2 regions of the Brevibacterium sp. K11IcPPYGO002 genome follow, and region 1 is predicted to be linked to the other one. Evidence: predicted binding sites of a transcription regulator. Region 1 holds the regulator's gene; the other holds the start of a gene.
The links. The regulator HrcA, encoded in region 1, represses chaperone genes, less so after heat shock. The targets are predictions, from matches to a motif close to TTNGCACTCGNNNNNNNCGAGTGCNAA.

Region 1 (6,520 bases):
GCTGGGTATACGGCTGCTGCGAGCCCGACTGCGGGGAATAGTTCGGAGGCATCGGCTGTGACTGTCCGTTGCTCGGCTGCTGCGGGTTGTCCGACATGAGAGTCCCTTCAGAGTGTGCGATCACTCCACATTAACCCAGGGAGAGCGGGCTGTCCCAGAGTGCGCGGGATGACGGGGGATGGTCACTTCACGAAGTTGAAGGTGAGCGGAAACTTATACCCCTCGCCCCTGTTCGCTGCGACGGCCGCAATGATGTAGAGGACGCAGTAGACCAGTGGGACGATGAACGCTGCGTACATGATGATGATGCCGATCCCGAAGGTCACCAATGCCAGGATGAAACCGAGGATGCCGAAGACGAAGAGGGCACCGACGGTGACGATCGTGTTCGTGATCAGCGCATTGAGCCCCTGACGCGAATGCTCGCGGACGAACGGCGACTCGTCCTTCTTCACGAGGAACATGATGAGCGGCATGAAGCCGAAGAGAAGCGCGCCGAGGTGTGTCCACAGAGCCGTGGTCCGATCGGGTTCGGGGGCCATCCAGAACTGTTCGGAGCCGGGTCCGTACGCCTGCTCGGGCAGAGAGCGGGAGTCGAACATCGCCGGGTTGTGCATCTGCGGCATGCCGAAACCAGGCTGCGCGCCATATCCAGGCTGTGCGCCGAACGAATGTTGTGAGCCGTACCCCGGCTGCCCACCATATCCCGGCTGCCCACTGTGCGTCTGCGGCTGAGAATACTGCCGGCCCTGCGACGCGTAAGGCTGCTGCGGGCCGGAGGCCTGTGAGTAGTTCGGCGGCATCGGCCGGCTGCCCGGCTGCTCGGGGTGGTGCGACATGGGGATCCTTTCGAAGAACGTCTGCCATTCACACTATCCGAGCCGGGTGTCCCGAGGATGTCGGGGAAGCCTCACTCCTGTGACAGTTTCGGCACACGTCGACAGATCCGCGTGACCACCGCGGGCCACCGCGCGGCACCACCGAAGTCACTCAGCCGACGGTGACGAAATCGATGAGTTCCTCGACCCGACCCGACAGCGTCGGTTCGACATCGGCGATGGTGCTGACCTTCCCGAGGATGCGCACCCAGCCGCGAGCGACGTCCCGATGATCGGCGTGCGGCCATCCGATGCGACGGAGGATTCCCGTCTTCCAATCCTCACCGCGGGGGACGACCGGCCATTGCCGGATGCCGACGACATGGGGCTTCACCGCCTGCCAGATATCGACGTAGGGGTGGCCGATGATATGGACGACATCGCGGTAGCGCGGATCGGCACGGATCGCCTCGGCGATCTTCGATTCCTTCGTCCCGGTCACCAGATGGTCGGCGAGGACACCGACCCGATGGTCGCGATCCGGACCGAAGGCTGCGAGCTTGTCGGCGACGTCGTCGAGACCGCCCAGGGGTTCGACGACGACGCCTTCGATGCGCAGATCATCGCCCCAGATCTTCTCGACGAGCTCGGCATCGTGCTTGCCCTCCACCCAGATCCGCGATCCACGAGCCACCCGGGCCTTCGCCCCGACCACGGCGCGAGACCCGGAAGCCGTCCGCCCGGGCTGCTGCGCCTTCTTCTTCGGCAGCTGCACATCGACGGGCTGACCTTCGAGGAGGAAACCCGGTCCCAAGGGGAAGGCCCGGACTTTGCCGACGCGGTCCTCGAGCTTGACGACGACACCGGCCGTGGTCTTCTCCGCACCGACGACCGCACCGACATAGCCGCTCATCGCATCCTCGAGAACCATGCCCAGGCCGAGCTCGACCTGGCGGGACTTCTTCGGACGGTGCGACGACGGCGAGGAACCGGAGAGCACATCGGGGCCATAGCGATCAAAAGCATTCACGGGCACCCACCATAATCAAGGACGGTCCCGCAGGCGCGCAGACCCGCAGGTCACCCCAGAAATGAATTCCGGGGACGAGAAGCGTAGAATTGGCACTCAGGCTCAAGGAGTGCCAAGTATCGGCACGGGACCGCGATCGGCTGAAGAGACGGAGAGGAGAACCGCGATGAACGACAGCAGACGTGCACAGGTGCTGCGCGCCATCGTCGAGGACTTCGTCGCCACCAACGAACCCGTGGGATCGAAGGCGATCGTCCAGCGCCACACCCTCGGCGTCTCCCCGGCCACGATCCGCAACGATATGGCCCAGCTCGAGCAAGAAGGCTATATCGCCCAACCCCACACCTCGGCCGGTCGGATCCCCACCGATCTCGGCTACCGGATGTTCGTCGACCGCATCGACGAGTTCAAACCGCTGACCACGGCTGAACGCCGCGCGATCTTCCAACTCATCGACGGCGATGTCGATCTCGACGAGATGCTCGACCGCACCGTCCGTGTGCTCTCCGGCCTCACCCGCCAGGTGGCGCTCATCCAATACCCGACGGTGTCGCGGGCGCGCATCAAACACGTCGAGATCGTCGGCCTCGGCCCCGGCCGGATCCTCGTCGTCCTCATCACCGACGCCGGTCAGGTCGAGCAGAAGTCAGTGATCACCCCGACCCCGCTCGACGAGGACGCCGTTCGCGGGCTGCGCGACCAGATCAATGCCGAATTCGCCGGGCGCACGCTTGCGCAGGTATTCGGTTCGGCTCCCACCGCCGAGGCGGTCGCCGCCGAATCGAGTGAGGCGGCTGGGCGTGACGAGTCCGGACTCACACAGATCAGGGCCGCCGTGGTCGACCTCGTCGCCGCGACCCGCGAAGAACGCATCATCATGGCCGGAACTGCGAACCTCGCCCGTTCCGGCAGCGAATTCGGAGAGAAGATGGCCCCGATCCTCGAGGCCTTCGAGGAGCAGGTGGTCCTGCTCCGGCTGCTCACCTCGATGGCCGAAGACCATGAGGGGATCAGCGTGCGCATCGGGCGTGAGAATACTCACGAATCATTCAGCTCGACTTCCGTCGTCGCCGCCGAATATGGTCATGACGCGGGTTCGTCGGCCAGACTGGCGGTGCTCGGCCCGACCCGGATGGACTATCCGACGACGATCTCGGCAGTCCGTGCCGTCGCGAAGTACGTGTCCTCGATCCTCGACCGAGGGTAGGGCCGGTGCAGTGACGACGACCAGGGGTGCCCGCAGTCGGGCAGCACACAACCGGTGAGCACCGCGCAGCAGCGCAGCCACCACCACGAACAGAGAAGACCACTACGTCAGGGAGAGAGAAGTTTCTGTGGCCGATCACTATGAAACACTCGGAGTGTCCAAAGACGCTTCCGCGGCTGAGATCAAGTCGTCGTACCGGAAGCTGGCACGCAAGTACCACCCGGACGTCAATCCCGGTCACGAAGACGAATTCAAAGCCATCTCACTGGCCTACGATGTGCTCTCCGATCCGGAGAAGCGCCGCAACTACGATATGGGCGGCGGCGAGAACGGTCAGGGCTTCCCCGCCGGCGGCGGCTTCGGCGGATTCGGAGACATCTTCGAGACCTTCTTCGGCGGTGGCGGCGGACAGGCCGGAGGCCCGATCCCGCGCACGCAGCGCGGCAAGGACGCCCTCGTCGGCGTCAACATCGACTTGAAGACTGCGGCCTTCGGCGGCACCGTCGATCTCGACGTGACCACTGCGGTCGTCTGCGACACCTGTTCGGGTGCCGGCACGCAGGAGGGCACGAAGATCGAGACCTGCTCGCTGTGCCACGGCGCCGGCAGCGTCCAGCGCATGACGCGGACCCTGCTGGGCCAGATGGTCACGAACCAGACCTGCAACTCCTGCCACGGCTTCGGCACCGTCATCCCCAACCCCTGCCTCAACTGCCAGGGCGACGGACGCGTGCGCAAGCAGCGGACCATGAAGATCCGCATCCCCGCCGGAGTCTCCGACGGCACCCGCATCCAGCTCGGCAGCCAGGGTGAGGTCGGTCCCGGAGGCGGACCCGCCGGTGATCTCTTCGTCGAGGTCATGGTCACCCGCCACGACGTGTTCCAACGCGACGGCGACAACCTCCGGGCTGCGGTCTCGGTGCCGATGACCGCAGCGACCCTGGGCGCGACCATCCCGTTCGAGACCTTCGACGGCACTCAGGACCTCACCATCGCCGCCGGCACCCAGTCCGGCACCGTCGTCAAACTTCCCGGACTCGGCGCCTCCCGCCTGCGCTCGGAGACTCGCGGCGACCTGCTCATCACCGTCGACGTCCTCACCCCGGACTCGCTCGACGACGAACAGCGCGAACTGCTCGAGAAGCTCGCCGAACTGCGCGGAGAAGAGGCGCCGCGGGCCCAGATCTCGACGGAGAACCGCGGAATGTTCTCCCGTATGCGTGAGAGGTTCGCCGGTCGGTGAGTCTTCCCGTCTTCCGCTCCGCCACCGCCGCCGAGGCGGTCGTCGGATCCGCTCTCACCTTCGGTGAGGACGTGGCCGGGCACGCGGTGCGGGTGCGTCGGATCGGTCCCGGCGAAGGCATCGACATCGTCGATGGAGACGGCACACGTGTGCGCGGAACCGTCACGGCCGCCTCGGCGAATGAGCTGACGATCGACGTCACCGCGGTGACGAACGAGGACAGCACCGGCCCACGCCTCGTACTCGTCCAGGCCCTGGCGAAGGGCGACCGAGACCTGCAGGCCATCGAAACGGCCACGGAGATCGGCGTCGACGACGTCATCCCCTGGGCCGCCGAACGTTCGATCGCCGACTGGCCGGCGAAGAAGCGGGAGAAGATGGCCGCGAAATGGGAGAACCTGCTGAACGCGGCCTCCCTGCAGGCCAGACGCTCCCGGTTTCCGGTGCTGCGCCAACTCGTCCGCGGGGCCTCCCTGGCCGCAGCATTCGACGAGTCCGATGCGGTCTTCGTCCTCCACGAGACCGCTCAGCGCAGACTCTCCGCAGCGCTGGCCGATCTGATCGCGGACGGTTCCTCGCCGCTGCCGAAGCGCATCGTCTTCGTCGTCGGCCCCGAAGGCGGCATCAGCGACGGCGAACTCGAAGCCCTGACCGGCCGTGGAGCGAGACCGGTGCTGCTGGGACCGACGATCCTGCGCTCGTCATCGGCGGGACCCGCCGGTCTCGTCCTGGCCCAGAATTCATTGGGCCGTTGGTGAGGCATCGGACTAGGATGGAAGCACACTCAGGCGCTGCCGGTGACGGTGCGCTCGCTTGCAAAGGAACATTCTGGACATCACCCCACCGAACTCGAATCCCATGAACCCCACCGACTCGGACACCGGCGCAACCGGCGACGGTGCCGCAGCCGGTGATGCCGTGACGGACACCCAGGGTGCCGATCGTGACACCGTGCGACTGGTCATTCCCGACTCCATCGACCTCGTCGCCTTCTTCGGCCCCGGAGAGTCGAACCTGCGCGCCCTGGAGAAGACCTTCGACGACCTCGACATCCACGTCCGGGCCAATCAGGTCCAGGTCACCGGAGATCCCCAGCGCGTCGAAGCCTTCGTCAGCGTCATCGGGGAACTCAAGAAGCTCCACGCGGCCGGCCATCGCATCAACGAAGAGACGATCGAGAGGGTCACGACGTTCTCCTCCGAGGGCGCGGCCGCCTCGGCGGTGCTCGGCACGAACATCCTCTCCACCAGGGGAAAGTCGATCCGTCCGAAGACGATGGGCCAGCACGACTACGTCAGGGCCATCCGCAACCACACGATCACCTTCGGCATCGGTCCGGCCGGAACCGGCAAGACCTACCTGGCGATGGCGATGGCCGTCAACGCCCTCCAGCACAAAGAGGTCTCGCGGATCATCCTCACCCGACCTGCCGTCGAAGCCGGCGAATCCCTGGGCTATCTGCCCGGCACGCTCAATGACAAGATCGACCCGTATGTGCGTCCGCTCTATGACGCCCTCCACGACATGGTCGACCCCGAGTCGATCCCGCTGCTCATCGAGACCGGCACGATCGAGGTCGCTCCCTTGGCCTATATGCGCGGGCGCACCCTCAACGACGCCTTCATCATCCTCGACGAAGCCCAGAACACGACGGCCGAGCAGATGAAGATGTTCCTCACCCGCCTCGGCTTCGGATCGCGCATGGTCGTCACCGGCGACATCTCTCAGATCGACCTGCCGGGCAAGACCCGCAGCGGACTCAAGGTCGTCCGCGACATCCTCGACGGGATCGATGACCTGCAGTTCTGCGAACTGGGCAGCAAGGACGTCGTCCGGCATTCGCTGGTGACGAAGATCGTCGAAGCCTACGACCTGTGGGGGAGTGCCGAATGAACACCGAGATCCTCAATGAGACCGACGCCGAGGTGGACCTCGACGAAGTCGTGGCCCTGACCGAATACTTAGGCGGTGCCCTGCACATGCATCCCGGGGCAGAGTTGGCGGTGACGATGGTCGATTCGTCGGCGATGTCCGAACTCCACGTCACCTGGATGGATCTCGAGGGTCCGACCGACGTCATGTCCTTTCCCATGGATCAGCTCCACCGCGGTGAGCCGGGGACGCCGACCGAAGGCCAGATGGGCGATATCATCATCTGCCCCGAGGTCGCCGAAGCCCAGGCCCGGGCGGCCGGTCATTCGACGATGGACGAGATCCTGCTG
Region 2 (6,520 bases), 910 kb from region 1:
CGGCTTCCTCTTCAACTCCGGAGAGAAGATGTCGAAGTCCGTCGGCAACGTCGTCGACCCGCTCGACCTCGTCGACGCCTTCGGCCTGGACACCCTGCGCTTCTTCCTCTTCCGCGAGTTCTCCTACGGCCACGACGGCTCGTACACGAAGGACTCGATCATCACCCGCAAGAACTCCGACCTCGCCAACGAATACGGCAACCTCGCCCAGCGTTCGCTGTCGATGATCCAGAAGAACTGCGACGCCCAGGTGCCGCAGCCAGGCGTTCTCAGTGAGGCGGACGAGAAGCTCCTCGCCCTCGCCCGCGCCGTACCGGAGACCGCCCGACGCCACGTCGACACCCAGGCTCTCCACCTCTACGTCGAGGCCTGCTGGAAGGTGCTGTCCGAGGCCAACCGCTACTTCTCCGCGCAGGAACCGTGGAAGCTGAAGAAGACCGACCCCGATCGCATGGCCACCGTGCTGTGGGTGACGATCGAGGTCGTACGCATCATCTCCATCCTCATCCAGCCGGTCATGCCCGATTCCGCGGGCAAGATCCTCGACCTCCTCGGTGTGCCCGCCGGCAGCGGTGAGGCCGGTGCGAAGGTCCTGCCGACCGCCGTCGATTCCGGATCCGGCGCCGAGGCGATGGGTGCCGTGTCCGCGGGTGCGGGCATCGGTGTCGCCGCCGGTGCCGCCTACGCTTCGGCCGCCCTGGCGCCGAACGTCGCCGAGGCCGCTGCCGATGGCATCGCCGCCGCCGAGGCGGATCCCCGGTCGTTCGCGGCCGTCAAGTTCCCGCTCGAGCCGGGCACGCCCCTGCCGAAACCCGAACCGGTGTTCCCGAAGTTCGTGGAGGAGACCGAATAATGGCCTCGCGCGCCGCCGGAACCTATCCACCGGTGCCCGAACCGCTCGCTCACCCCATCGTCGACACCCACACCCACCTCGACATCTGCACGGGTGTTCGGCTGCCGTTGGGCGCCGGCGAACCGGAACCCGAGGTGACCCCGGAGACGGACGAAGAGTTCCCGACGCTGGATTTCTTCCATGACACCGCCGCCGAGGCAGGTGTCCGTCGAATCGTCCAGATCGGCTGCGACCTGCCGGCAGCCCGGTGGACGACGGCGCTCGTGGCATCCCAATATTCAGGCACCCCCGCCGAGGCGGCCACGCAGGTGGGATCCCTCGCCGAGGCGGCCGACCCCCGCACCGTGCCCACTCCTCCTGCCGAGGGGCGGACGTGGATGATCGGCGGAGCCGCACTGCACCCGAACGAGGCACCGCGGCTGGCCGAACGCGGCCTGCTCGACGACGCTCTCACCGAGATCGAATCGCTCGTGAGCTCGCATGAGCGCATGCGTGTGGTGGGGGAGACCGGTCTCGATTACTTCCGCACAGCAGAGGAGGGCGTCGCCGAACAGCAGCGCTCCTTCCGTGCCCATATCGAGATCGCCAAGCGCACGGGACGTGCACTGCAGATCCACGACCGGGAGGCACACGCCGATGTGCTGCGCATCCTCAAGGAGGAAGGCGCCCCCGAGGTCACGATCTTCCACTGCTACTCCGGAGACGAGGCAATGGCCCGCGAGTGCGCCGCGGAAGGCTACTACATGTCGTTCGCCGGCAACCTCACGTTCAAGAACGCCGACGAGCTGCGGCGGGCCGCGGCGGCGGCTCCGCTGGAGCTGCTGCTGACGGAGACCGACGCACCGTTCCTCACCCCGCACCCGCACCGCGGGAAGCCTGGAGGTCCCTACCTCACGGCAATCACGGCGCGGAAACTCGCCGAGGTGCGTGGAATGAGCGAAGAGGATCTGTGTGCGGCCGTGTGGACCAACGCGGAGCGGGCCCTCGGCAGCTGGGACTGAGGCGGGCTCAGCCCTTCGCTCAGTGAGCGAGGTAACGAATCGGTGCGCCGCCTCGGCGAGGAAATATCACGATCGGGAATGCCCCTAAAACATGGGGAACTCCAGGTCAGACACGCCCTCAGGAAACTCACACCGTTACATTTCCGTGATATTTTGCGAACCGTGTAACGAATCGGTTACAGTAATCAGGTCGATAAACTCTGCTCAGGGATATTTTTGTGATTGATTTTCTGAAGAACCGCAAGGTTCAGATCGCTGCACAGGCGGTCGTGATCACCGGACTCGTCGGTGGCACGGGCGCGGTTGTGACCATGAACAAGCCTGTGACCTTGGAGGTCAACGGACAGGCCGAAGAGATCCGAACCTTCGGCGGAACGGTCGGGGACATCCTCGACAGCCACGAAATCGATGTCGATAAGCGCGACCAGGTCAAGCCCGGTGTGGGCACCAAGGTCGACCGTGACATGACGATCACCGTCAACACGGCGAAGAAGGTGGCGCTGTCCGTCGATGGCGAGGAAACGAACGAATGGACCAACGCGAACACCGTGGGTCAGGCTCTGGCCGACCTCGGCGTCGACGCGAAGGGCGCCGATCTCAACGCGAAGGCCAGCCAGCGGCTGAAGGACGAGGGCAATGACATCGAGGTGACCACGTCCAAGGACCTCACCGTCGTCGCCGATGGCAAGGACCACAAGGTCTCGGCCGCTGTGGGCACCGCCAAGGAGGCGCTCAAGGACACGGGCGTCAAGCTCGACAAGGACGACTTCCTGTCCGTGCCGATGTCCGCCGAGGTCTCCGACGGCCAGGTGCTCACCGTCAACCGCGTGAAGAACGACACCGTCAAGGACAAGCAGACCATCAAGGCCAAGGTCGAGACCAAGAAGTCCGACTCCCTCTACGAGGGTGAGACCAAGGTCGAGACCGAAGGCAAGGACGGCGAAAAGCAGGTCACTTACAAGGTCAAGACGATCAACGGCGAAGAGGTGAAGAAGGAGAAGAAGGACGAGAAGGTCCTCTCCGAGCCCAAGGCCAAGATCGTCATCCAGGGCACCAAGAAGAAGGAAGAACCGGCGGACACCGGCGGCTCCGACTCGGGTGATTCCGGCGATTCCGGTTCGGGTGACTCCGGTGACTCGAGCACCGGCGGCGGCTCCGGCGGCGGTTCCATGTCCACCGCTGAGATCAAGGCGATGCTCGGCGGACCCGGTTCCAAGTGGTACTCGGTCGTCGAGTGCGAATCGAACTTCAACCCCCGTGCAACGAACGGCACCCACTTCGGCCTGTTCCAGTTCCTGCCTCAGACCTGGCACTCGGTCGGCGGCAGCGGCAACCCGTCGGATGCCAGCCCGCAGGAGCAGTTCAAGCGTGCGAAGATCCTGCAGGCCAAGGCCGGCTGGGGACAGTGGCAGTGCGCCTGATCTGAGGCATCGATCGGCCGAAGTCGCGCCCGAGGTGCGACGGCCGACGATGACTCAGCACGGCGCGCGGCGCCACCACAGACCTGGCCGCCATTGACAACAGATATCGACAACTGAGCTGAGGCGGTCAGCAAGGAGCGTGGGCCCCGAGGAGAGATCCTCGGGGCCCACGCTTTTCGGTGCCTTGGCCCCGACTTCCCGGCCCCAATCTGAACTTTCGCCCAGAGCATGACGAATTGCTGGCACTCAAGTTGACCGAGTGCTAAGAGCGTTCTAGAGTCAGAATTAGCACTAGCACTCATTGAGTGCCAGTTTCATGAGACGGTCGAATCGCTCGGCACCCGCGACGACGAGAGGTTCATGGCAGCAGCCGCCGTCTGACTCGATGAAATAGAACCCAGCGAAGGGAGAGGGCCCGATATGTCGGTCTCCATCAAGCCACTCGAAGATCGGATTGTCATCCGTCAGGTCGAAGCAGAACAGACTACCGCCAGTGGTCTGGTCATTCCCGAAACCGCCAAGGAAAAGCCTCAGGAAGGCGAAGTTGTCGCAGTGGGCCCGGGCCGCGTTGCTGACAACGGCAACCGCGTGCCGGTCGACGTCGCCGTCGGCGACAAGGTCATCTACTCCAAGTACGGAGGCACCGAAGTCAAGTACGCAGGCGAAGAGTTCCTCGTACTCTCGGCTCGCGACGTGCTCGCCGTCATCGGCTGAATCCCCTGAACAACAACTTCACTGACAGGAGGACGAATGCCTAAATCATTGGAATTCAACGACGAAGCCCGTCGTGCACTCGAAAAGGGTGTCAACACCCTGGCCGACACCGTCAAGGTGACACTGGGACCCAAGGGCCGCAACGTCGTGCTCGACAAGAAGTGGGGCGCTCCCACGATCACGAACGATGGTGTGACCATCGCCCGTGAGGTCGAGGTCGACGATCCGTACGAGAACCTCGGCGCACAGCTGGCCAAGGAAGTCGCCACCAAGACCAACGACATCGCCGGCGACGGAACCACCACTGCGACCGTTCTCGCGCAGGCCTTCGTCAACGAAGGACTGCGCAACGTTGCCGCAGGTGCCGCACCCGGACAGCTCAAGCGCGGCATCGAGACCGCCGTCGAGGCCGTCTCGCAGCAGCTGGGCACGATCGCCCGCGACGTCGCCGACTCCTCGGAGATCGCACACGTTGCCGGTCTGTCGGCTCAGTCGCCTGAGATCGGCAAGCTCATCGCCGATGCCTTCGACAAGGTCGGCAAGGACGGCGTCATCACGATCGACGAGTCGCAGGCCGCGTCCGTCGAGCTCGAGATCACCGAAGGAATGCAGTTCGACAAGGGCTTCCTGTCGCCGCACTTCGTGACCGATGCCGATCGTCAGGAGGCTGTGCTCTCCGACGCTCTCATCCTCATCAACCAGGGCAAGATCTCCAACATCCAGGAGCTCCTGCCCGTCCTCGAGAAGGTGCAGCAGGCCGGCAAGCCGCTGTTCATCATCGCCGAGGACATCGAGGGTGAAGCTCTGTCGACCCTGGTCGTCAACAAGCTGCGCGGAATCATCAACGTCGCCGCCGTCAAGGCTCCCGGCTTCGGTGACCGCCGCAAGGCCATCCTCGAAGACCTCGCCGTCCTCACCGGTGGCCAGGTCGTCACCCCGGACATGGGCATGAAGCTCGACCAGGTCACCCTGGAAGAGCTCGGCAACGCCCGCACCATCACCGTCACCAAGGACAACACCACCATCATCGATGGTGCCGGTGCCGACGATGCTGTTGCCGGTCGTGTCGCTCAGATCCGCGCCGAGGTCGAGAACACCGATTCCGACTGGGACCGCGAGAAGCTGCAGGAGCGCTTGGCCAAGCTCTCCGGCGGAGTCGCCGTCATCAAGGTCGGCGCCGCCACCGAGGTGGAGCTCAAGGAGCGCAAGCACCGCGTCGAAGACGCCGTGTCCGCGACTCGTGCCGCCATCGAAGAGGGCGTCGTCGCCGGTGGTGGATCGGCTCTGATCCACGCTGCGAAGGTCCTCGACGGCAACGACCTCGGTCTGACCGGTGACGCACTCACCGGTGCCGAGATCGTCAAGCGCGGAGTCGTCCAGCCGCTGCGCTGGATCGCTGCCAACGCGGGCCAGGACGGCTACGTCGTCGTCGCCAAGGTCCAGGACCTCGAGTCCGGCCAGGGCTACAACGCCGCCATCGATGAATACGGCGACCTCATCGGCGCCGGAATCATCGACCCCGTCAAGGTCACCCGTTCGGCACTGCGCAACGCCGCTTCGATCGCCGCCCTGGTTCTCACCACTGAGACCCTGGTCGTCGAGAAGAAGGACGAAGAGGACGAGGACTGAGCCACCCGCTCGGACGTCAGTTTTCTCTGACCACGACAGTGGCCCGGAACATCACGTTCCGGGCCACTGTCGCATTCACTGTCGTCTTCATCGGCGCATTCACCCTCACCGAGGCGGCCCGTCCTATGAGATCGCCCGTGCCGTTCCGAGGTCGCCGGCTTCGCCGGTTCGGCCTGTCGTCCACGCCTCTGTTCACTCGACTGTCGCGCCTCATTCACTTTCCCGAGGTCTCTCGCAGCTATGGTGTCGCGGAGGCTCCCGATCCGGGACCTCTCCGCAGATCCAAGGGAGATATGAAGCGCATTACGATGATCGGCGATGTCGGGTGGAGCCGGTTCTACCACCTCGGCGATGAGGCGATGACGGAGCTGGCCATCGATGAGCTTCGTGCCCGAGCGGATATCGCCATCACGCTTGTCGCCGGTGAACCCCAGCACGCGAGCGAAATGTACGGCGTCGACGCTGTCAGACGCATCGGGTTCAGGCGCGACCGACGTCCCAATACCTCTCGGCTGAAGACGATCCTCGACTACGTCGCCGGAGATCGGAATGCGCTGAAGGCAGATGACCCGGCGATCGATGTCATCGAGGCAGTCCGGGACTCTGATGCCGTCATCATTGCGGGCGGCGGCAACCTCAACTCGATGTTCGCCCATCACATCTACGAGCGGGCGACCCTGGCGAAGATCGCCCGTGCCCTCGGCAAACCGTATGCGTTGACCAGCCAGACGCTCGGCCCGCTCATCTACGACGAGGATCGGGACATCGTCCACGATCTGCTCGCCGAGGCGGAGTTCGTCGGAACTCGTGAAAGCTACACGACCCAGCTCGCCGCCGACCTCGGGCGAGGTTCCGCGACGGTGCGCCGTCAGGTCGACGACGCGTTCTCATTGACAGCGCGC

Region 2: a site for HrcA is predicted at 3,515-3,541, ahead of groES (co-chaperone GroES). Genes of this name have one in related genera too.

The regions. Positions count from the first base shown of each region.
Region 1 is NZ_CP131929.1:2,239,586-2,246,105, reverse strand. Features, by position in the region: gene QYM46_RS10275 (DUF4870 domain-containing protein) at 1-97, opposite strand, end outside; gene QYM46_RS10270 (DUF4870 domain-containing protein) at 183-839, opposite strand; gene QYM46_RS10265 (DUF3097 family protein) at 991-1,854, opposite strand; gene hrcA (heat-inducible transcriptional repressor HrcA) at 2,015-3,055, shown strand; gene dnaJ (molecular chaperone DnaJ) at 3,183-4,298, shown strand; gene QYM46_RS10250 (16S rRNA (uracil(1498)-N(3))-methyltransferase) at 4,295-5,056, shown strand; gene QYM46_RS10245 (PhoH family protein) at 5,157-6,191, shown strand; gene ybeY (rRNA maturation RNase YbeY) at 6,188-6,520, shown strand, end outside.
Region 2 is NZ_CP131929.1:3,150,020-3,156,539, reverse strand. Features, by position in the region: gene metG (methionine--tRNA ligase) at 1-853, shown strand, start outside; gene QYM46_RS14495 (TatD family hydrolase) at 853-1,854, shown strand; gene QYM46_RS14490 (ubiquitin-like domain-containing protein) at 2,073-3,275, shown strand; gene groES (co-chaperone GroES) at 3,696-3,989, shown strand; gene groL (chaperonin GroEL) at 4,026-5,618, shown strand; gene QYM46_RS14475 (polysaccharide pyruvyl transferase family protein) at 5,912-6,520, shown strand, end outside.